2 regions of the Burkholderia sp. FERM BP-3421 genome follow, and region 1 is predicted to be linked to the other one. Evidence: predicted binding sites of a transcription regulator. Region 1 holds the regulator's gene; the other holds the start of a gene.

Region 1 (11,373 bases):
CGCCCGAGCCGCTTGCCGCGATGGAAGAAGAACCAGGTCGGCACGCCGTGCAGCACGAAGCGGCGCGCCAGCTCGCGGTGTTCGTAGACATTGCTCTGGAACCATTTAAGGTCGAGCGCGCGGATCGCGTCGGGCTGCGCGAGCATCGCTTTCTTGGCGATCTCGCAGTTGAAGCAGTCGACGCCCCAGAAAAACACGACCGCGAGCGCATCGCCCGCGGCGGCGAGGCCGGCGTCGAAGTTCGCGGCGTCGAGCGGCGCCATGCCGAACACCGCAAATGCCGTCGCGTCGACGTCCACGCCCGCCATTGCGTCCGCGCTTACTTCGGCTGGGCGACGGTCACGAGTGCCGGACGCAGTACGCGGTCGGCAATCGTGTAGCCTTTTTGCAACACTGCGACGACGGTATTCGGCTCCTGCTCGGCCGGCACCATCGAGATCGCCTGGTGCTGGTGCGGATCGAACTTCGCGCCGACCGGGTTGATCGCCGTCACGCGGCCCTTCTCGAGCGCGCTCTGGAGCTGGCGCAGCGTCAGGTCGACGCCCTCGCGCACCTTCGTGAGGTCGCCCGAGGTGTCGCCGAGCGCGGCTTCGAGGCTGTCGAGCACGGGCAGCAGGTTCTCCGCGAAGCTCTCGATCGCGAACTTGTGCGCCTTCGACACGTCGTCCTGCGCACGGCGGCGCACGTTCTCGGTCTCGGCCTTCGCGCGCAGGAAGCCTTCCTGCAGCTCGACGATCTTGGCTTGGGCCTCGGCGAGCGCGGCTTCGGCAGCGGGCGCGGCGTCGGCGGCCTGGGCGGCCTCGGCGGCGGCCGGGTCGCGGCCGGTTTCGTCGGCCGTCTGGCCAGCCGGGTTCTCTTGCGTGTTTTCCATGTCGCTGAAAAGTCGTGTTAGAGGTTAAAGCCAAAACGGCGTCCCGCCGCGCGGTTCGAGCCACGCCGGCCGGAGGCCGCACAACGATAGTGCAAATGGGGCCCAAGACAACAATTTCAAGAGGGTCTTTGTCCGCGCGACGCACCGTTTCCCGGCAGCCCGTCACCGCGCCGGTGCGCGACCGAACGCCCGTGCGGCGGGCGGAAACCCGCGGTAACAACCCTTACGCGGCCGCCTCTAGCAGCCGGGCGGGCCCCTGCACTACACTCCAGTCAGGCAGCCTGAAGAGCAGGGATGCCCTGCCCTGACGAATGCCTGACATCGATCCCGTGGCCGCGTTTTCACCCGTCTTCTCGAGGGGAGTACCGTGAAACTGACCTTTGCCATCTCGATGGTCGCCCTGGTACTCATTGCGGGCACCACGACCATCTGCCTGTCCGGCGCCGTGACCGAGCGCACCACCGAATACGGCAGCGCGCGCGCCACCTTCGACCAGATGTTCAGCGCTCACCCGAAAGTTTGTCGATGATCCGCCGGTCGCGCTTGGTCGGCCGCCCGTGCAGTTCCGCCGCGGGTTCCCGGAAGTTCCGGCGGCGCTCCTGCTCGGCGAGCCTGCGCTCGCGGCCCGCCGCGGTTTCCGCGTAGAGCTGCTGGGCGACGCTCGCCGGCCCGCGCGTGTCGCACACCCCGAGCACGTCGACCTGCCAGACCACGCTTTCGATCGCGATCTCCACCTGGTCGCCGACCCGCACTTCCTTCGACGGCTTGACGGCCGCCCCGCCGATCCGCACCCGCCCCTTGTCGACCGCGTCGGCCGCGAGCGAGCGGGTCTTGAAGAAACGCGCGGCCCACAGCCACTTGTCGATGCGCAGCCGCGCGCCGGGTTCGGTCGAGATCCGGTAGTTCATCGCGTCAGGCCATCGCCTCGGTGTGCGCGACCGGCCGCACCGGCCAGCCTTGCAGGTTTTCCGCCGCGATCTCGCCGAGCGCCGCGATCCACGCGGGCGACGCGTTCAGGCACGGGATCCGGTGGAACGCCTTGCCGCCCGCGCCGAGGAACGCGTCGCGCACCTCCATGCCGATCTCCTCGATCGTCTCCAGGCAATCGGCGGTGAAGCCCGGGCAGAACACGTCCGCGCGGCGCACCCCGGCCTCGCCCAGCTCGCGCAGCGTCGGCTCCGTATAGGGCTGCAGCCATTCCGCCTTGCCGAAGCGCGACTGGAACGTGACCCGGCATTCGAGCGTGGTGAGCCCGAGCGCCGTGATCAGCAGCGCGGCCGTCTGCTGGCACTGGTCGTGATAGGGATCGCCGAGGTCGAGCGTGCGCTTCGGCACGCCGTGGAAGCTCAGCACGAGCTTGTCGCCGGCGGCGAAATCGGGGCGGCCGTGCGCGTCCCAGTAGTGGCGCACCTGCTCGGCCAGCGCGTGGATATAGGCCGGATGGTCCGCGTAGTGGCGCACCGTGCGCACCTCGGGCTGGTTGCGCATGCGGCGCAGCGCGACGAACGCGTCGTCGAACGCGGTGGCGGTGGTCGAGGCCGAATACTGCGGGTACAGGGGCAGCAGCAGCACGCGCTCGGCGCCCGCGCGGCGCAGCTGCGACAGCACCGTGCCGATCGAGGGGGTGCCGTAGCGCATCGCGTAGTCGACCAGCACCTGATAGCCGTTCGCGGCGAACAGCGGCCGCAGGCCCTCGACCTGGCGCTCGGTATGGACGCGCAGCGGCGAGCCCTCGGGCAGCCAGACGGACGCATATTTCTTCGCCGACGCGCGGCCGCGCAGCGGCAGCACCAGCGTGCGCAGGATCACCTGCCAGACGGCCCGGGGAATCTCGACCACGCGCGGGTCGGACAGGAACTGGGCGAGGTAGCGGCGCACCGCGCGGGGCGTCGGCTCGTCGGGCGTACCGAGGTTGATCAGCAGCACCGCGACGCGATGGGCCGCCGCGGCGTGCGACGGCGGTTCGAGATCAAAACGCATGGGCAGGACGTGCCGGAGCACCAAATCGAACGAAACACATTATAGCGGGCCGGCTCGGGCGGGCGCCCGGCTACTGCTGGCTCAGGGTCAGCGACAGGAGCCGCGCGGTGATGTCGACGATCGGAATCACCCGGTTGTAGGCCATCCGGGTCGGCCCGATCACGCCGAGCGTGCCGACGATCGTGCCGTTGACCTCGTACGGCGCCGTCACGACGCTCATCTCCTCGATCGGCACCAGCGTCGATTCGCCGCCGATGAAGATCTGCACCCCCTGCGCGTGGCTCGACACGTCGAGCAGTTGCAGGAGGCTCGTCTTCTGGTCGAACACGTCGAACAGCTTGCGCAGCCGCGCCATGTCGGACGACAGGTCGGCCACTTCCAGCAGGTTGCGCTCGCCGGAAATCAGCACCGTATCCTCTTCGTCCGGCACCTCGGTGCTCGCGGTGACGGCCGCGTGCATCAGCGCGGTCATGTCGCCGCGCAGCTGGTCGATCTCCTCGCGCAGCCGGCGCCGCACCTCGTCGAACGACAAACCCGCGAAATGCGCGTTGATGTAGTTCGACGCCTCGGTCAGCTGGGCCGGCGAGTAGTCGCGCTGGGTCGCCATCATGCGGTTCTGCACGTCGCCTTCCGGCGTGACGATGATGAGCAGGATCCGCTTGTCCGACAGCCGCATGAACTCGACCTGCTTGAACACGTGGCTGCGGCGCGGGGTCAGCACGACCCCGGCGAACTGCGACAGGCTCGACAGCACGCCCGCCGCGGCCGCCACCACCTTCTGCGGCTCGCCCGCCTGCAGCGTGGCCTGCACGAGCCGGGTGACCGCGTCCGGCGCCTCGACCGTCAGCATGGTGTCGACGAACAGCCGGTAGCCGCGCGGCGTCGGCACGCGGCCGGCCGACGTATGCGGGCTCGAGACCAGCCCCAGCTCCTCCAGGTCCGACATCACGTTGCGGATCGTGGCCGGGCTCAGTTCCAGCCCTGAATGCCGCGACAGCGTGCGCGAGCCGACCGGCTGACCGTCGGCGATATACCGTTCGATCAGCGTCTTGAGGAGAGTTCGTGCGCGGGGATCTAGCATGGGGAAAAATTCTAGCGCAACCCGGCCTCGGCCGCGAGCGCGGCGCAACCCGGCCGAACGGCGCGCCGGCGCGCCGAGCGGTTCTTTTCGTCATCGAGCTATGGTGTAATGCCGGCATGAAAACCGGCAATCAGTTCCATACCGTCGCGCTCGTGGGGCGCAGCAACACGCCCGGCATCGTCGAGCCGCTCGCCGCGCTCGCCGCCTGCATCGCGAAGCGCGGCTTCGAGGTCGTGTTCGAGGCCGACACCGCGCACGGAACCGGTATCACCGGCTACCCGGCCCTCACCCCGGCCGAGATCGGCGCGCGCGCCGACGTGGCGGTGGTGCTGGGCGGCGACGGCACGATGCTCGGCATCTGCCGCCAGCTCGCACCTTACAAGACCCCGTTGATCGGCATCAACCACGGCCGGCTGGGCTTCATCACCGACATTTCCGCGTCGGACATGCAGGAGCTGGTGCCGATGATGCTGACCGGCAGCTTCGAGCGCGAGGAGCGCACGCTGCTGGAGGCCCGCATCATGCGCGACGGCGAGCCGATCTACCACGCGCTCGCCTTCAACGACGTGGTCGTCAACCGCAGCGGCTTCTCCGGGATGGCGGAGCTGCGCGTGTCGGTCGACGGCCGCTTCATGTACAACCAGCGCTCCGACGGCCTGATCGTCGCCACGCCGACCGGCTCGACCGCCTACGCGCTGTCCTCGTCCGGCCCGATCCTGCATCCGCAGCTGCAGGGCATCGTGCTCGTGCCGATCGCGCCCCACGCGCTGTCGAACCGGCCGATCGTGCTGCCCGACGACTCCCGGGTGCGGATCCAGATCATCGGCGGGCGCGACGTGAACGTGAACTTCGACATGCAGTCGTTCACCGCGCTCGAGCTGAACGACTCGATCGAGGTGCGCCGCTCGAAGCACACCGTGCCGTTCCTGCATCCGGTCGGCTACAGCTACTACGCGACGCTGCGCAAGAAGCTGCACTGGAACGAACATCCGTCGCTCGACGACGACCCGGCGTCCTGACGCCTTCTCCCGCACAGCCCCTCATGCTTCGTCATCTCTCGATCCGCGACTTCGTCATCGTCGCCGCGCTCGACCTCGAATTCGAGCGCGGTTTCACCGTCTTCTCCGGCGAGACCGGCGCGGGCAAATCGATCCTGATCGACGCGCTCGCGCTCGCGCTCGGCGAACGCGCCGACGCGAGCGTCGTGCGGACGGGCTGCACGCGCGCCGACATCAGCGCCGAATTCACCCCGCACGACCGGGTCGTGCGCTGGCTCGACGAGCATGCGTTCGTCGCCGACGACGTCGTGATGCTGCGCCGCGTGGTCGACGCGAACGGCCGCTCGCGCGCCTTCATCAACGGCACCAGCGCGACCCTCGCCCAACTGCGCGAGGTCGGCGAGATGCTGGTCGACATCCACGGCCAGCACGCGCACCAGTTGCTGATGCGGCCGGAAGCGCAGCGCGAGCTGTTCGACACGCACGCGGGCCTCGTCGCCGATGCGGCCGCCGTCGCGCGCGGCTGGCGCGTGTGGCGCGACGCGACCCAGGCGATCGACGCCGCGCGCGCGCACGAGCGCGAGCGCCAGCTCGAACGCGAGAAGCTCGCATGGCAGCTCGCCGAGCTCGACAAGCTCGCGCCGCAGCCCGGCGAATGGGAGGAGATCGGCGCCGAGCATCGCCGCCTGTCGCACTCGGCGAACCTGATCGACGGCGTGCAGGCGGCGCTCGGCGCGCTGTCCGAGTCGGACGACGCGATGCTGACCCAGCTCGGCGCGATCGTCTCGAAGCTGCGCGGGCTCGCCGAATACGACGCCGCGCTGCACGACGCGCTCGCCTCGCTCGAACCGGCGGAGATCCAGCTGCAGGAAGCCGCGTATTCGCTGTCGCACTACGCGCAGCGGCTCGACCTCGATCCCGACCGGCTCGCCCAGGTCGAGACCCGCCTCGACGCGCTGCATTCGACGGCGCGCAAGTTCCGCCTGCCGCCCGACACGCTGCACGCCGAGCACGCCGCGCGCCGCGCGCAGCTCGCCGCGCTCGACGCGGCCGCCGACCTCGGCGCGCTCGAGGCCGTCGCCGCGAAAGCGCACGACGCCTACCTGGTCGATGCGAAACGGCTGTCGAAGGCGCGCGCGCAGGCCGCGAAGGCGCTCGGCGCGGCCGTCACCACCGGCATGCAGGAGTTGTCGATGGCGGGCGGCAGCTTCGAGGTCGCGCTCGTGCCGCTCGCGGACGGCGGCGCGCACGGGCTCGAACAGGTCGAGTTCCGCGTCGCCGGCCACTCGGGCGTGCCGCTGCGGCCGCTCGCGAAGGTCGCCTCGGGCGGGGAGCTGGCGCGGATCAGCCTCGCGCTCGCGGTGATCGCGAGCGCGGCCAGCCCGACGCCGACCCTGATCTTCGACGAAGTGGACACCGGCATCGGCGGCGGCGTCGCCGAAGTGGTCGGCCGCCTGCTGCACCAGCTCGGCCAGATCCGCCAGGTGCTGTGCGTGACCCACCTGCCGCAAGTGGCCGCGCGCGGCGACCAGCACCATCAGGTCGCGAAGGGTGCGGACGCGAACGGCGGCACCGTGTCGACCGTCGTGCCGCTCGACAAGGCGAACCGGATCGAGGAAATCGCGCGGATGCTGGGCGGCCTGGAGATCACCGCGACCACGCGCAAGCACGCGAAGGAAATGCTCGCCGCCTGAGGATGGGCCCGCGACACGGGCCGTGTTTCCGACCGGCCGTGCCTGTGACCAGCCGCACCGCCACTACCCGCGCAACCGACCGGCCATACCCAATCCAGGCGCCCCGCTGCGACGCGGCCGGCGCGCCCGGCCGCCCCGTCGCGTCGCGTCTTCAGCGCATCCTTACTTACCCTTGCATTGCCCGTGCATGTTGGCCACGCCCAACTCACGCCATGGGCCCCATTCGCCGCCCTGGCCAGGCACGTCGCCGAGCACCCACCAGCCGTTCATCCAGGTCTTGCCGCCATACGCAACCTTCTCGCACGGCGTCGCGTAGGTCCGCTTCGCCTCCCACGCGGGCACGGCCTGCCCGGCATCGGCCCGCACCGTCACGCGGTGTACCGCTTCCGACTTGCGGTTCAGCTCATCGGTCACCGTCAGGCGGAAATCGTGGTTGCGCTCGACCTCGGCCTTCGGCGCGACAAAGCTCGCGTTTGCGCCGTTCTGCGTCAGCGCGACGCCCGACAGGCTGGTCCATGCATAGCCCAGCCCCTTGCCGGTCGACTGCGCGCCCGACAGCGTCACACGCTCGCCGCCCGCGGCGTTCGCCGGCCCGCTGATCGCCGCGCGCGGCGGCGCGACCGTCTCCTGCGCCTTCACCTTGACCACATGTGTCGCGTTGGCCGCATAGCCCTTGTCATTGGTCACGGTCAATCCGAACGCGTAGTCGCGCTCCTTGTCGGCCGCCGGCGCGACGAAGCTCGCGCTGCTGCCAGCCGGCTTCAGCGTGATGCCCACCGGCGCGCGCCATTGGTATTGCAGCCGCTCGCCCACCGACGCCGCGCCGGACAGCGTGACCGTCGCGTTCGCATCGGCCTGCTGCGGGCCCGTGATCGACGCCTCCGGCAGCAACAAGCCATCGTTCCTCACCTCCACCACAGCGCCATCCGGTCCGAGCGAGCTCACCGTGATGATCTTGCCCGACAGCGTATCGTGCAACGAGTGGCCCGGCATCAGCGGTGCGTCCTTCATTCCGTTGGCGCTGCCCGGTGTCGCGTCGACCAGCGTGTTGAGCACCTTGCCGCTCTTGTGCTCGACGATCCGCACGATCACACCGTTGACGAACGGATCGTTCGCCTTCCAGTCGTCGAAACCCCGCAGCGGCTGGCGGAACTCGAGCCACAGCAGCGTGCCGTCGCTACGCTTGATCCGGTAACCGCGCGCGCCCGGCCGGTCGCCGAACAACGGCGCAAGCGTATACGCACCGGCATCGCGAATCTCCGGCACGTCGTTCGCCCCGAGCCAACCGGTGAACAACTGGTAGCTGCCCGGATACAAGCGCCGGCCGCCGCCGCCCATCGTATCGGACGGGTCATCGACCTTGCCCACGCGACATGCGGCGCCGACCTCGACCGTGCCGCCCGGCGTCGGGCAGTCGATCAGCGAAACCGGGTGGTTCGCGCCGAGGTTATGCCCGAACTCGTGCGTCCACATCCAGTAACCGGAGCCGCTGTTGTTCGACAGGATCCAGTTGCCCGGCGTCGCCGCGAGCCCCGCCCAGCCGCAATTGCTCATCTTCGGCAGGTCGACGAACAGATGGTCGAACTTGTCCGGGTTCACGCCGCGGATGCGGGCCGCGTCGCGCGCGGCGGCCAGAATCGCACTCGAATCGCAGGTCGCGGGCCGCTTGCCGAGATCGACACTGTCGAGTGTCTCGCCGCGCAGCCTGAGCTTGCCGTGCGACGCCACCTCGAGATAGCGGCGCAGCGACGCATACTCGTCGCCGTCGCCGAATACGGCCTTGCGCACCGTCTCGGCGTCGGCCGGCTTCGAATCCGAGAAATGCGCCACCAGCAGCAGGGCCGACTTGTCGCCGGCATACGGCCGATCGGGCAGGGGCAGCGGCAGCGGATAGGTGAAGGTGGCGGCAGCCGTGCCCCCCGCATCGGCGCGCATCGTCACCCCGGGCGCATCGGTCGAGGCGCTCAGCAACTCGGTGCGGCCGGCGTCGGCGCGATACTTGTTGCTCAACGCGAGCTGGTCGCCGAGGCCGGCGTTGACGCGCCAGCTGCGCATCGAGGTATAGCCGTCTCCCTTGCAGGTCCCCAGCGCCACGCGGCCGGTACTGCCGTCCGGGTGCGTGCGCAGGCAGCGCTCCGCGCCCTGCTCGATGGCCGCCCGGTTACGGATCAGATGCGTGCCGTCATTCTGCTTCTGGAACACCCAGTCCTGCGCCGCGCCGCCGTCGCACGCGGCAAACGTCACCGTTTCGCCACCCGGCTGCCACGCGAGGCACCGGTCATTGCCGTGCAGAACATTCTTGAGAGGAGTCGGCGCTGCTTGGGACGCCGCCGGCGCGGCCAGGGAGAACAGTCCCATGACGGCGGCAGCCAGCGCGGTCGTGGAAAGCGAGTGTCGGGTGGACGTCAAGATGGGCTCGAGATCGGTTGCGGCGCACAGCGACGCCTGGTGAACGGATGCCCGCATTCTTGCGAGACGCGCGGTTCCGTTCAAACAATCTCAATCGATTCTCAATACGCGGCGGGCGTCCGGTCCAGGCCCCCGCCCGTCCCGCTCAGCCGAACACCCGCGCCCATAGCGCGCTGACCGCCGCGCGCTCGGCCTCGATCCGCCCAGGCTCGACGCGCGCCTTCTCCATCCCATCGAGACGCGCCCGATGCTGCAAGCGCCGGTAGGTGCGATACGCGGCGCCGACCGTCTCGGCCTCCGCGTCGCTCACGGGCCCGAGCCGCGCGACCTCGCGCAGCAGCGCGATGTTGCCGGTGTTGCGGATCAGCGCCGGGTGATGCGGCGCGTGCAGCAGCACCCAGTACTGAACCAGGAATTCGATGTCGACCATTCCGCCGCGATCGTGCTTGAGATCGAACAGCGCCGTGTGGTTCGGATGGCCGGCGAACACCTTGTCGCGCATCCCGACGATTTCCGGGGCAAGCAGCGCCGCGTCGCGCGGCGTGGCCAGCACCTGCACGCGGATTGCCTCGAACGCCTCGCCGATCCGCACGTCGCCCGCGCTGTAGCGCGCCCGCGTCAGCGCCTGATGCTCCCAGACCCAGGCCGTGTTCGCCGCGTCGCCCTCCCGCAGCTGATAGCGGCGGAACGCGTCGAGATCGGTGACGAGCAGCCCCGCCTCGCCGTTCGGCCGCAGCCGGAGGTCGAGGTCGAACAGCGCGCCCGCGCCGGTCGCGGTCGTGAGCCAGGTGATCAGGCGCCGCGTGAAAGTCGTGTAGACATCGGCCGCGCGTTCGTCGGGATCGTCGTACAGGAAGATCAGGTCGAGATCGGACGCATAGCCCAGCTCCTTGCCACCGAGCTTGCCGTACGCGATCGCCGCGAAGCACGGCGTGTCGCGGTGCCGCTTCGCGAGCTGCGACCACACGACCTCGATCGTCACGTCGAGCACCGCGTCGGCCAGCTCCGAGAGCCGGTCGCTCACATGCTCGACCGACAGCGTGCCCGCCAGGTCGATCAGCAGGATCCGGAACACCTCCGCGTGCTGCGCGTGGCGCAGCAGGTCCATCTGCTGCTCCGCGCCGTCCGCCGCCGCGAGCCGCGCGCGCAGCCCCGCCTTGAACGCGGGCCAGTCGAACGGGCTCGCGATCGCCTCGTCGTCGAGCAGCTCGTCGAGCAGCTGCGGATGGCGGATCAGGTAGCCGCCGCCCCAGCGGGTCGCGCCGAGCACCGACAGCACCCGTTCGAGCGCGGCCGGGTACTCGGTCAGCAGCGCGAGGTACACGCCGCGGCGGCTCACCGTCTCCAGCAGGTCGAAACAGCGCGCGATGGTCTCGTCGCGCTGCGCGGCGTCGAGCGTCGGCGCCGCCTCGAGCGCGCGCTGCGCGACCCGGTCGAAGCGCTGCCGGCTCTTCTCCGGCAGCCCGCCGTAGCGCGACGACTGCCAGATCGCGCGCAGCCGCGCGCGCATCGCAGCCGGATCGGCGAAGCCGAGGCCCGCGAGCCGCGCGGCCAGCGCGTCGTCCGCGCCGTCGTCGGCCAGCGCGCTGCTCCAGATCCAGGCCGCCGCGCCGTCGTCCGCCGCGCCGCAGCCCGGCTCGGCGCCTTCCTTGTCCGCGAAGATCTGGTCGAACTGCGCCTCGACGAAGCCGCGATGCCGGTCCAGCTCGGCCAGCAGCGCCGCGTAGTCGGCGTAGCCGAGCGACGCCGCGAGCGCCGCGCGCTCGACCGGATCCACCGGCATCGCGTGGGTCTGCGCGTCGTTGCGGTACTGCAGGCGGTGCTCCAGCACGCGCAGGAAGCGATAGGCGTCGGCCAGCCCGGCCCGGACCTCGTCCGCGATCAACCCGCCCGCCTGCGCGTGCGCGAGCACCGCGAGCGTCGGCCGGATCCGGAACCCGGCGTCCTGGCCGCCCCGGATCAGCTGGAACACCTGCGCGCTGAACTCGATCTCGCGGATCCCGCCGCGCCCGAGCTTGATGTCGTCGGCCTTGTCCGGCCGCATCATCGCGCGGCGCTGCGCCTCCTGGCGGATCTGCAGGTGCAGCGCGCGGATCGCCCCGATCACGCCGAAATCGAGGTAGCGCCGGTAGACGAACGGCTTGACGAGCGCGTCGAGCTGCTTCGCGAGCCGGCCCGCCGCCTCGCTGTCGGGCTCGGACACGAGCCGCCCCTTGATCCACGCATAGCGCTCCCACTCGCGGCCCTGCACGTAGAAGTATTCCTCGAGCATCCCGAGGCTGCAGACGAGCGGCCCCGAATCGCCGTTCGGGCGCAGCCGCATATCGACGCGAAACACAT
Region 2 (11,373 bases), 140 kb from region 1:
GGCATGCATCGCCGACAGGTTGTTGATCGTGTCGAGCAGCGATTCGCCCTTGCTCGTCGACGAGGCGTTGATGTTCAGGTTCAGCACGTCGGCCGACAGGCGCTTCGCGGCGATCTCGAAGGTCGTGCGGGTGCGCGTCGAGTTCTCGAAGAACAGGTTGAACACCGACTTGCCGCGCAACAGCGGCACCTTCTTCACTTCGCGGTCGGTCACGCTGACGAACTGCTCGGCGGTGTCGAGGAGATGCGTGACGATCGAGCGCGGCAGGCCTTCGATCGACAGCAGATGCTTGAGCTCGCCGTTTTTCGTGAGCTGCGGGTTGCCCTTCAGGAAACCGTAGCGGAAACGTTCGGCGGGCGCGGCCGCGGCGGAGCCGCCCGGGCGGCCGGTGGTGTCGAGGGTCATGGTAGGCGTGATTCCAACGTGATGCTGATCTGCGGTGCTGGGTCCGGGCGCGCCCGGACGATCCGGATGCGGCGCGCTTATGCGGTGCGCGCCTCGGTGCGAAGCGTGAAACGCGCGTCGGCGGTGCGTTCGAGCACGAGCGTCGCGTCGGCGGGCACGTCGAGCGCGCCGCCGACGAAACGCGCGGCCACCGGAAGCTCGCGGCCGCCGCGATCCGCGAGCACCGCGAGCTCGACGGCCGCCGGCCGGCCGTAGTCGTACAGTTCGTTCAATGCGGCGCGCACGGTGCGGCCGGTATGGAGCACGTCGTCGACGAGCACGATGCGGCGCGCATCCACCTCGAACGGCAGCGAGGTGGGGCTCGCCTGGCTGTGCAGGCCTTTCTTCGCGTAGTCGTCGCGATGCAGCGCGACGTTGACGACGCCGAAGCCCGGCGCGCCCAGGTCGCGCGCGAGGCGCTCGGCGAGCCAGGCGCCGCCGCTGTGGATGCCCGCGAGCACGGGACCCGCCGGATCGGCGAACGCGGCCGCGCCGTGGGCGCCGCGGATCTGGTCGAGCAAGGCGCGATAAAGCGCCTCGGCGTCAATTGAACTCATGATGATCGGACAACTGGTCGAGATACTGTTGAAGAATCACGCTGGCCGCCTCCGCGTCGATCGGGCCGACCCGTTCGCCGCGCGCCCGCGCGCCCGCGCGCGCGTCGACCGACGAGTAGCGCTCGTCGACCCAGCTCACCGGCAGGTTGAAACGGCCGTTCAACTGGTTGCCGAAACGCCGCGCCAGCTGGGTCATTTCATGCGCAGCGCCGTCGGGATGGAGCGGCAGGCCGACCACGAGCGCGTCGGGACGCCATTCGGCGATCAGCCCGCCGATCGCCTTGAAACGGTGCTCGCGGTTCAGGTTCGGGATGATGGTGAGCGCGCGCGCGGAGCGGGTCAGCGTGTTGCCGATCGCGACGCCGATGCGTTTTTCACCGTAGTCGAACGCGAGGAGCGTCGCATCGCGCGAGCCCGCCGCGCTCATGCGTGCCCTGCCTCGCCGGAAAGCATCGAGGAACTGACGCCGAGCAGCCCGAGCGCGGCTTCGAAGCGCTCCTCGGCCGGCGTGTCGAACACGATCTTCGGATCCGCCTCGACGGTGAGCCAGCCGTTCTTCGAGATTTCCTCTTCGAGCTGACCCGCGCCCCAGCCTGCGTGACCCAGCGTCAGCAGGAAGCGCTTCGGGCCGGTGCCGGTGGCGACCGCCTCGAGCACGTCCTTCGAGGTGGTCATTTCGAGGCCGCCCTCGACGCTCATCGACGAGCTGTACGAACTGCCCTCGACCGGCTCGTGCAGCACGAAGCCGCGCTCAGTCTGCACCGGGCCGCCGAAGTACACGGGGATATGCAGGAGCGGTTCGATCTCGAGCTTCAGGTCGATACGGTTGAACAGCGATTCGAGGTCGATATCGGTCGGACGATTGATGACGAGGCCGAGCGCGCCGCGTTCGCTGTGATCGCAAAGATAGACCACCGTTCCCGAGAACGTCGGATCGGCCATGTTGGGCATGGCGATCAGGAACTGGTTGGTGAGATTGATGCGATCGGAACTCTTGGACATGGTTTGAATTTTAGCAAAGACTCGCGGCGCGGCGGCGCCACGGGTCAAGATGGCAGAGTACGTTGCACTCTATCACGCGTTCGAGTCGGACCGGCGTCGCTTCGCGCGACGCGCGAAGCGACCCGTCAGGCCTGCGCGGGCGGGCGCGCGAGCAGGTCGGCGAGCGACCAGCACACCGTCGACAGGCCGCTCGGCGCGACGCCCGCCGCGATCTTGTGCAGCGCCGCCCGCAGCGCCTCGGCCGCGCGCGCGACCACCGCCGCGCCGGCCGCGTCGGGCGGGCCCGCGAGCGCGCGCCGCCGCCAGGCGAGACCGAGCGCGTCGGCGAGCAGCGCGAGATGGCCGAGCCCGAGCGCGCCCGCCGCCGCACCGACCCGGTAGGCGGCATCGGCCGCGCGCAGCGCGGTCCCGGCATCCGCCGCGCGGATCTCGCCCGCCAGCTCGGCCATCGACGCATCGGCCGTCTGCAGGAAATCCTCGTAGGCGTACGCATTGACGGTCACGACGCCCAGCTCGCGGGTCGGCGCGTCCTCCAGCGCGGCGCGCTCCGCCCGCGCGGCGTCCGCTTCCCACAGCGTCTCGGACGCCTGCGTGGCCGCCACATGCCAGTCGACCGTCAGGCCGTAGTCACGCAGCAGCTCGACGTCGTCGGCATCCTCCGCCGCAGCGCCGTAAAGCGCGTAATCGCGCCATATCAGCGCGAGCGTCTCGCGCACCAGCACGGGCGATGCCACGCGCAGGCCGCGCGCCTGCTCGCCCAGCAGCAGGTTGCAGCGCGCGAGAAAGCGCTTCAGCTCGGCCGCGCCGCTCACCCGCAGCGCGTGCGCGCACGCGCCCGCGAGACGCCAATAGTCATAGGGGAGCGGACCGGACAGCGCCGCCGCGCAGGCGGCGATCTCGTCCAGGGCTGCGTCGGGCGGCGCCTGCGGCGCGCGCAGCACGGCCAGCAACGCCTGCTCGAAGCGGGCCCGGACATGCAGGAACGCGTGGTCCGGCAAGGTGTGAAGCGTGGCGGGCGGCACCGGCCGCCCGGCGAGCGCGAGCGCGTCGTGCGGCGTGTCGGTGCGCAGGTCGCGCGCGACCTGGGTGCGCAGCGCGTGATAGTGCTCGAACAGGACTGGCGAGCAGGCCAGCTCGCGCAGATTGTGGCGCGCCACCGCGAGCCGGAACGCGCGCAGCGCCGCATGGAACGCCATCGGCGATACGTCGGCGGCCGCGAACGGCGCGGCGTGCGACAGCGCGACCACGAAGCGGTGCGCGGCCAGCCAGCCCGCATCGCGCAGCGCCGCCGCCGCGACGCCAAGCGGCGCCGCCGGCGACGACTCGCGCTCGAAGGCGTCGGCCGCCTCGCGCAGCGCGGCTTCCGCTACGCGCACTGCGCCCCCCCGCGGATTGGGCAGGGCTTCAAGCACCGCTTGCGTGATCGGATCGGAACTCATGCGCGCGCTTTCACCTCCCGGCAAGCCGGATCATCGCGTGACGCGCGGTCGACCCCTTCCTGACGCGCGTCGCGCACGGGCTGCCGGCGCCCACCACGGACACCGGCGCAAGACGGTCAGATCTGCACCATCTCGAAGTCTTCCTTGCGCGCGCCGCATTCCGGGCAGGTCCAATTGATGGGAACGTCTTCCCAGCGTGTGCCCGGGGCAATGCCCTCGTCCGGCAAGCCTGCCTCTTCGTCGTAAATCCAACCGCAGATCAGGCACATCCAGCTTTTATATTCCATCTTAAGCCGTGTAAGGAAAGTCCGTTGATTTGAGAGCCATGATGGTACCGTGTCGGGGCCGGACTGCCTAGCAATCCGCCTCGACGCGCGGCGCTTCGTTGCGGTGCGATAAAAAAACCCGGTCGGCCCGCCTGATTCGGCCGCATAATGCCGACAGGATGCCCATGCTTGGTGCGTCCCGCCGTTGTCCTGCCTGTCCGTTTTTTCTTGCCCCATTTTTCCATGTCCAGCAATGCCCCCCCGATCGTCCTCTCCTTCGGCTTGTCCGATCCGACTGGCGGCTCCGGCCTGCAGGCCGACCTGCTGACGCTGGCGAGCATGGGTTGCCACGGCGTGTCGGTCCTGACGGGCTATACCGTGCGCGATTCCGCCGCCTGCGACGAAGTGACCGGGCTCGATCCCGACACCGTCGCCGCGCAGGCGCGCATGCTGCTCGAAGACATGCCGGTGGCCGCGTTCAAGATCGGCGCCGCGACCCGCGCGGAAGTCGTGAGCGCGATCGCCGAGGTGGTCGCCGACTACGACGGCGTGCCGCTCGTACTCGCGCCGGATTTCACGCTCGACGACGAGCACGTGCTCGCGGCCGACGACCTGCGCGAATCGATCGCCGACCTGCTCGCGCCGCAGACCACGCTGCTCGTCGCCGACCACGCGACGCTGATCGCGCTCGCGCAGCCGGACGGCGACGCCGAAGCGCCGAATCTCGACGCCGCGATCTCGCACCTGCTGGCGCAGGGTTGCGAATACATCCTGGCGACCGAGACCGGCTCGCACCGCCTCGTCAACACGCTGTACGGCGAGGAAGGCCAGATCCGGCAGGATCTGTGGGAGCGCACGCCGCACCGGTTGATGGGCGTCACCGATACGCTCGGCGCGGCGATCGCCGCGCTGCTCGCGAACGGGCAGGAACCGCCCGAGGCGGTGCGCGAGGCGCAGGAGTACCTGTATCAGGCCACGCGCGACGCGTTCCGTCCCGGCATGGGCGCGTATCTGCCGGATCGCTTCTTCTGGGCGCGCAGCAACGAGGACGAAGCGCTGCTGCAACCCGCCGCCACCCGGCCGACCGCGGCCGGCAAGAGCGCGCCGGGCTGAACGCGGCGGCGCGCCCGCCCCGGCCGCCGGCGCGGTGCACGATCCGTCGGCCCCAATAAAAAACCCGCATCGCTGCGGGTTTTTTATTGGGTGAACGCGCGTCGCCGCGCGTTCCTCAATGCAAGCGGCGTAACGCCGATTACATATCCATGCCCATGCCGCCCATGCCGCCCGGCATGCCGCCAGGCATCGGTGCGTCTTCCTTCGGCAGCTCGGCAACCGCTGCGTCCGTCGTCAGCAGCAGGCCCGCGACCGATGCCGCGTTTTGCAGCGCGGTGCGCGTCACCTTGGTCGGGTCGACCACGCCGGCTTCCACCAGGTCGCCGTACTCGCCCGTTGCCGCGTTGTAGCCGTAGTTGCCCTTGCCCGCTGCAACTGCCGCCACCACGACGCTCGCCTCTTCGCCACCGTTCGTGACGATCTGGCGCAGCGGCTCTTCCATCGCGCGCAGCACGATCTTGATACCGGCGTTCTGGTCGGCGTTGATGCCCGTCAGGCCCGCGATCGCGGTGCGCGCGCGGATCAGCGCGACGCCGCCGCCGGCCACGATGCCTTCTTCCACAGCTGCGCGCGTGGCGTGCAGTGCGTCTTCGACACGTGCCTTCTTTTCCTTCATTTCGACTTCGGTCGCAGCGCCGACCTTGATCACTGCCACGCCGCCGGCCAGCTTGGCCACGCGCTCTTGCAGCTTTTCACGGTCGTAGTCCGACGTCGCTTCTTCGATCTGCGCACGCACTTGCTTCACGCGCGCTTCGATGTTCACGGCTTCGCCTGCGCCGTCGATGATCGTCGTGTTTTCCTTGCCCACTTCGATGCGCTTCGCCTGGCCCAGTTCAGCCAGCGTCGCCTTCTCGAGCGTCAGGCCGGTTTCTTCCGCCACCACTTGACCGCCGGTCAGGATCGCGATGTCTTCCAGCATCGCCTTGCGACGATCGCCGAAGCCCGGCGCCTTGACCGCAACAGTCTTCAGGATGCCGCGGATGTTGTTCACGACCAGCGTCGCGAGCGCTTCGCCTTCGACGTCTTCCGCGATGATCAGCAGCGGACGGCCAGCCTTCGCGACTTGCTCGAGCACCGGCAGCAGATCACGGATGTTCGACACCTTCTTGTCGTGCAGCAGCACGAACGGGTTGTCGAGGACGGCGACTTGCTTGTCCGGGTTGTTGATGAAGTACGGCGACAGGTAGCCGCGGTCGAATTGCATGCCTTCGACGACGTCCAGCTCGTCGGCCAGCGACTTGCCGTCTTCGACGGTGATCACGCCTTCCTTGCCGACCTTGTCCATCGCTTCAGCGATGCGATCGCCGATCGACGAATCGCTGTTCGCCGAGATCGAGCCGACCTGCGCGATTTCCTTGTTGGTCGTGCACGGCTTGCTGATCTTCTTCAGCTCTTCGACAGCCGCTGCGACTGCCTTGTCGATGCCGCGCTTCAGGTCCATCGGGTTCATGCCCGATGCGACGTACTTCATGCCTTCGCGAACGATCGATTGCGCGAGGACGGTTGCCGTCGTCGTGCCGTCGCCGGCGTTGTCGCTGGTCTTGGAAGCGACTTCCTTGACCATTTGCGCGCCCATGTTCTGGAGCTTGTCCTTCAGCTCGATTTCCTTCGCGACCGACACACCGTCCTTGGTGACCGTCGGGCCGCCGAAGCTGCGCTCGAGCACCACGTTGCGGCCCTTCGGACCCAGCGTGACCTTCACTGCGTTGGCGAGAATGTTCACGCCTTCGACCATCTTCGCGCGGGCGGAATCGCCGAATACGACGTCTTTAGCTGCCATCTTCTAACTCCTTGGGATTCTTTGAGAATGGGTACGTTGGCGAACGCTTACTTAGCGTTGACCACGGCCATGATGTCTTCTTCGCGCATCACGAGCAGTTCCTGACCGTCGACCTTGACGGTCTGGCCAGCGTACTTGCCGAACAGGATGCGATCGCCGACCTTCACGTCGAGCGCGATCTGCGCGCCCTTGTCGTCGCGCTTGCCCGGGCCGACGGCCAGGATTTCACCTTGATCCGGCTTTTCTGCAGCGGCTTCGGGGATCACGATGCCCGACGCGGTCTTGGTTTCCTGATCCAGACGCTTGACGATCACGCGATCGTGCAAAGGACGAAGGTTCATACTCACTCCTCTCTTGATTGAGACTGAAGAACGCTGAGGGAATCTGCCGGGCCGGAAGCCCGGCAGAGAATTGTTAGCACTCTAGTGCAGCGAGTGCTAATTATATGGACGGGTTTTGACAAATTCAAGAACCGCCCCAGGATCCTTCCCCGATCGGCCTGATCTCGCTCAATGCCCCGCCCGGCGGGCTTTCTGGCGATTTCGACGCACCGATGCCGCAGTGCGGAAAGTGTAACAGTTGCAAGGGTCGGATCCGATGAGCAGGTTCCCGCACCCTGAGCCGCCCCCGCGAGACCGGGGGGCCGCGGCCTCAGGACAGCGTGCAGACGAGCTTGGCGAGCTGACCATCCCACCCGAACTGGGCTTCGGCCGCGTGGATCCGGCGGCGCGCCGCCACCGACCGGTCCGCTTCCAGCGCGACCGCCTCGCGATGGATCTCGGGGCTCTGCGCCTCGAGCGCGGCGAGCCGCTGCGCGTTCGCCTGCGCGGCCGTCTCCGGGAACAGCTTCTCGCACGCGCGTGACAAGCCGATCATCTGCGCCGCCGGATCCCGGCCGGGGTCCGGGCTGTCGGCCGGCGCGAGCGAGGCGAGGCGCTCGGCGGCAGGCAGGCGGCGACGCGCGGCGTCCGCGACGGCCGCCGCGTGGTCCGCCGCGCGTGCGCCGGGCGGCGCGATGCCGGGCTGCGTCGCGAGTATCTGGCTGGCCATGGTGATGAAATCGTTTTCGCAGGCCACGCGATCGTCAGCCGCGCCTTTCCCGCAATAGTCGACAGCCTTCATATGAATCAGCGCCGCCTGCGGCGTCAGTTGCGCGTCGGTGAACGGGACGTCCGCCCGGCTCGCCGGCGTGCACGTCACGCAGGCAAGGGCGCACATCAGGGTTCGGGTGAAATAGTGCATCGGATTGGCAAGCTGGGCGAACCGGCTCAAACAGCGCGCCCGACGCGAACGCACGGGCAACCGGCCGAAAAATGAACGGAACCAACAGCGGACGATGGTACCAATCCGCGCGCGCCATCCACAAGCCCGCCCACGACCGTCGACGCCTTCATGAACCCCGGGTCACTCCCGACCGTGGCATTTTCGGTTTGGCGACTACACTACGAAAGAGGATCCGGCACGCTCCGGTCCCTGCCGGGAGATGCCGCCATGAATCGGCCGCTGGTTCGGATTCCGCTCCGCTCGATCGGTGTTGCATCGATGCGGAAGCGTTGGTTGTGGTTGCTGGCGTTGAGCGTCATCACGCTCGCCGCCGTCGCGAAGCTGTGTCAGCTCGAACTCGAAAGTTCGCGGCTGCAGGCGCGCTACCTGTCCCGCTACGACCAGACGCTCGCCTATCAGCCCGGCGCCGGGCCGAGCAACGCGCTCCGCTTCCCCGGCGACGGCCCCTACGACCTGCGGCTCGGCTACACCGCGCTGCCCGCGATCGAGCAGCGCCTGCTATCGCGCGGCTTCATCGTCACGGCGCAGGCGCGGCAGTCGGACCGCATGCGCGCGCTCGCCGACGCCGGCCTGTTTCCCCCCTACGACGAAAAAGACCAGACCGGCCTCACGCTGCGCGACGCCACGGGCGCACCGCTCTACACGGCCCGCTACCCCGCGCGGATCTACCCGTCGTTCGACGCGATCCCGCCCGTCGTCGTCGCCGCGCTGCTGTATATCGAGGATCGCACGCTGCTCGACGCCGCCGCGCCTGAACGCAACCCCGCCCTCGACTGGGGACGTTTCGGCCGCGCGCTCGCCGATCAGGGCCTGCGTTTCGTCATGCCGCACCAGGCCACGCCCGGCGGCAGCACGCTCGCGACCCAGTTGGAGAAATTCCGTCACTCGCCGGGCGGCCGCACCGCGACGCCGCCGGAGAAGCTGCGGCAGATCGCGTCCGCGTCGCTGCGCGCGTACCTGCACGGGCCGCAAACCCTGCCCGCGCGCGAGGCGCTCGTCGCGCGCTACCTGAACGCGGTGCCGCTCGCCGCCCGTCCGCACCTCGGCGAAGTGATCGGTATCGGCGACGGTCTCGCCGCGTGGTACGACCGCGACTTCGACGAGGTCAACCGCCTGCTCGCCGCGCCCGCGACGCCCGACCAGCTCGCCGCGCAGGCGCTCGCGTTTCGCGAGGTGCTGTCGCTGCTGATCGCTCAGCGCGCGCCCTCCTATTACCTGCAGCGCGACTTCCCGGCGCTGCAGCGCCTGACCGACAGTTATCTGCGCCTGCTCGCCGCCAACGAGGTGATCACGCCGGCCCTGCGCGACGCGGCGCTCGGCGCGTCGATCGCGCTCAGTCCGGCGCCGGCGCGCGCGCCGGCCCAATCGTTCGTCACGCGCAAGGCCGTGACCTCCGCGCGCGCGCATCTGCTCGACGCGCTCGGGACGCCCGGTTTCTACGCGCTCGACCGGCTCGACCTCGACGCCACCGACACGCTCGACAACCGCGTGCAGCAGGCCGTGTCCGCGCGCCTCGCGGGCGTCGCGACGCGCGCGGGCGCGCAGGCGGCCGGCCTCTACGGCTTCGAGATGCTGCGCCCCGCCGACGATCCGTCGCACCTGACCTACAGCTTCACGCTGTACGAACGGCGCGGCGGCGCGAACCTGCTGCGCGTGCAGACGGACAGCGTCAACGAGCCGTTCGACATCAACCAGGGCGCGCGCCTCAATCTCGGCTCCACCGCGAAGCTGCGCACCCTCGTCACCTACCTGCGCATCATCGCGGCGCTGCATGCGCGCTACGCCCCGCTGTCCGCCGCCGAACGCGCCGGCTTGAAGCCCGATCCGTCGGATACGCTGACCCGCTGGGCGCTGTCCTACCTGGCCAGCGCGCGCGACCCGTCGCTGCCGGCCATGCTCGACGCGGCCATCGAACGCAAATACTCGGCGAGCGCCGGCGAGACCTTCTATACGGGCGGCGGCGCGCAAGCGTTCACCAATTTCGACAAGATCGACAACGGCCGGATCCTGACCGTGCACGCCGCGTTCACGCATTCGGTGAACCTCGTGTTCGTGCGGCTGATGCGCGACATCGTCCACTACGAGATGATCGAAACCTCCGGGCCCGCGTCGGCCTGGCTCGACGATCCCGCGGCCCGCGCGCGCTACCTGGACCGCTTCGTCGACGACGAGAGCCGCGTCTACGTGAAGCGTTTCTACACGCGCTACGCGGGCCGGACCGACGACGACGCGCTCGCCGCGATGCTGCGCAACGTGCGCAAATCGCCGCCGAAGATCGCCACGGTGCTGCGCAGCGTCGCGCCCGACGGCCCGCCCGCCTGGTTCGACGCCTGGATGCGCGCGACGCTCAAGGGCACGCCGGCCGCGACGCTGCCGGACGACGCGCTCGCCGCGCTGTACGCGAAGTACGGCGTCGATCGCTTCAACCTCAACGATCGCGGCTACATCGCGAGCGTGCATCCGCTCGCGCTGTGGACGCTCGCCTACCTGCGCGCGCATCCGGGCGCCACCCTCGACGACGTGGAGGGCGCCAGCAGCGACGTGCGGCGCACCACCTATTCGTGGCTCTACAAGACCCGCTATCACGCCACCCAGGACCGCCGCATCCGCCGCATGATCGAGCTGCGCGCCTACGATGCGATCGGCCGCGAATGGCGCGCGTACGGCTACCCGTTCGCCCATCTCACGCCGTCGCTCGCGGCCGCGATCGGCGCGTCCGGCGACCAGCCCGATGCGCTCGCGCACCTGATCGGGATGATCGCGAACGGCGGCAACGACGCCCCGACGCAAAGCATCACGCAGCTCACGTTCGCGCCGGACACGCCCTACGAAACGCGCTTCGCGCGCGCGCCGGCGCAGCCTCGCACGATGCTGCCGCCCGAGATCGTCGCCGTCGTGCGGCGCATGCTGCGCGACGTGGTGCTCGACGGCACCGCGCGGCGGCTCGCCTCCGGCCTCACGCTGCCCGACGGCAGGACCTTCGAGATCTACGGCAAGACCGGCACCGGCGACCAGCGCTTCAACGTCTATGCGCCGGGCGCGCGCCTCGTCGAATCGCGCAAGGTCAACCGCAGCGCCACCTTCGTGTTCGCGATCGGCGAGCGCTTCTTCGGCGTGCTGACCGCGTATGCCCACGAGCCCTACGCGGCGCGCTACGACTTCACGAGCGCGCTCGCGGTGCAATTGCTGAGATCGCTCGCCCCCGAGTTGCAGCCGCTGTTCACCCCGCCGCCCGCGCGGCATGCATGACGCGCCCCCTCAAAATAATACCCGGGTAATATTGCACCTCGAATAATACCCGGGTATTATTCGAACCATCCTGTTCCTCGGTGTCCGTCATGACTTCTCATTCCGCCTTTCCCGCCTACACGAGCTTCGCGGGCCACCGGCGTCTCGCCTCGGGCTCGTTGCAGGCCATCGCGCTCGCCACCCGGCACGCGCTCGATCGCGATGCCAATGCGTCGATCCTGATTTTCGACAACCGCACC

Evidence for each region. Region 1 encodes HrcA, which represses chaperone genes, less so after heat shock. Its sites were predicted from a motif close to TTAGCACTCNNNNNNNNNGAGTGCTAA; they were not measured.
Region 2: the regulator HrcA is predicted to act here: its motif matches at 7,016-7,042, upstream of groES (co-chaperone GroES).

Annotation. Positions count from the first base shown of each region.
Region 1 is NZ_CP117782.1:3,767,779-3,779,151, reverse strand. Features, by position in the region: gene Bsp3421_RS33295 (thioredoxin domain-containing protein) at 1-308, opposite strand, end outside; gene grpE (nucleotide exchange factor GrpE) at 320-871, opposite strand; gene Bsp3421_RS33285 (hypothetical protein) at 1,239-1,400, shown strand; gene Bsp3421_RS33280 (RNA-binding S4 domain-containing protein) at 1,372-1,779, opposite strand; gene hemH (ferrochelatase) at 1,784-2,851, opposite strand; gene hrcA (heat-inducible transcriptional repressor HrcA) at 2,922-3,932, opposite strand; gene Bsp3421_RS33265 (NAD kinase) at 4,049-4,951, shown strand; gene recN (DNA repair protein RecN) at 4,975-6,624, shown strand; gene Bsp3421_RS33255 (carbohydrate-binding protein) at 6,787-9,033, opposite strand; gene glnE (bifunctional [glutamate--ammonia ligase]-adenylyl-L-tyrosine phosphorylase/[glutamate--ammonia-ligase] adenylyltransferase) at 9,179-11,373, opposite strand, start outside.
Region 2 is NZ_CP117782.1:9,488-20,860, reverse strand. Features, by position in the region: gene Bsp3421_RS16210 (aspartate carbamoyltransferase catalytic subunit) at 1-405, opposite strand, end outside; gene pyrR (bifunctional pyr operon transcriptional regulator/uracil phosphoribosyltransferase PyrR) at 483-1,001, opposite strand; gene ruvX (Holliday junction resolvase RuvX) at 988-1,428, opposite strand; gene Bsp3421_RS16195 (YqgE/AlgH family protein) at 1,425-2,003, opposite strand; gene Bsp3421_RS16190 (hypothetical protein) at 2,129-3,442, opposite strand; gene Bsp3421_RS16185 (rubredoxin) at 3,559-3,729, opposite strand; gene Bsp3421_RS16180 (hydroxymethylpyrimidine/phosphomethylpyrimidine kinase family protein) at 3,952-4,821, shown strand; gene groL (chaperonin GroEL) at 4,961-6,601, opposite strand; gene groES (co-chaperone GroES) at 6,649-6,942, opposite strand; gene Bsp3421_RS16165 (hypothetical protein) at 7,253-7,873, opposite strand; gene Bsp3421_RS16160 (transglycosylase domain-containing protein) at 8,093-11,134, shown strand; gene Bsp3421_RS16155 (DUF2239 family protein) at 11,224-11,373, shown strand, end outside.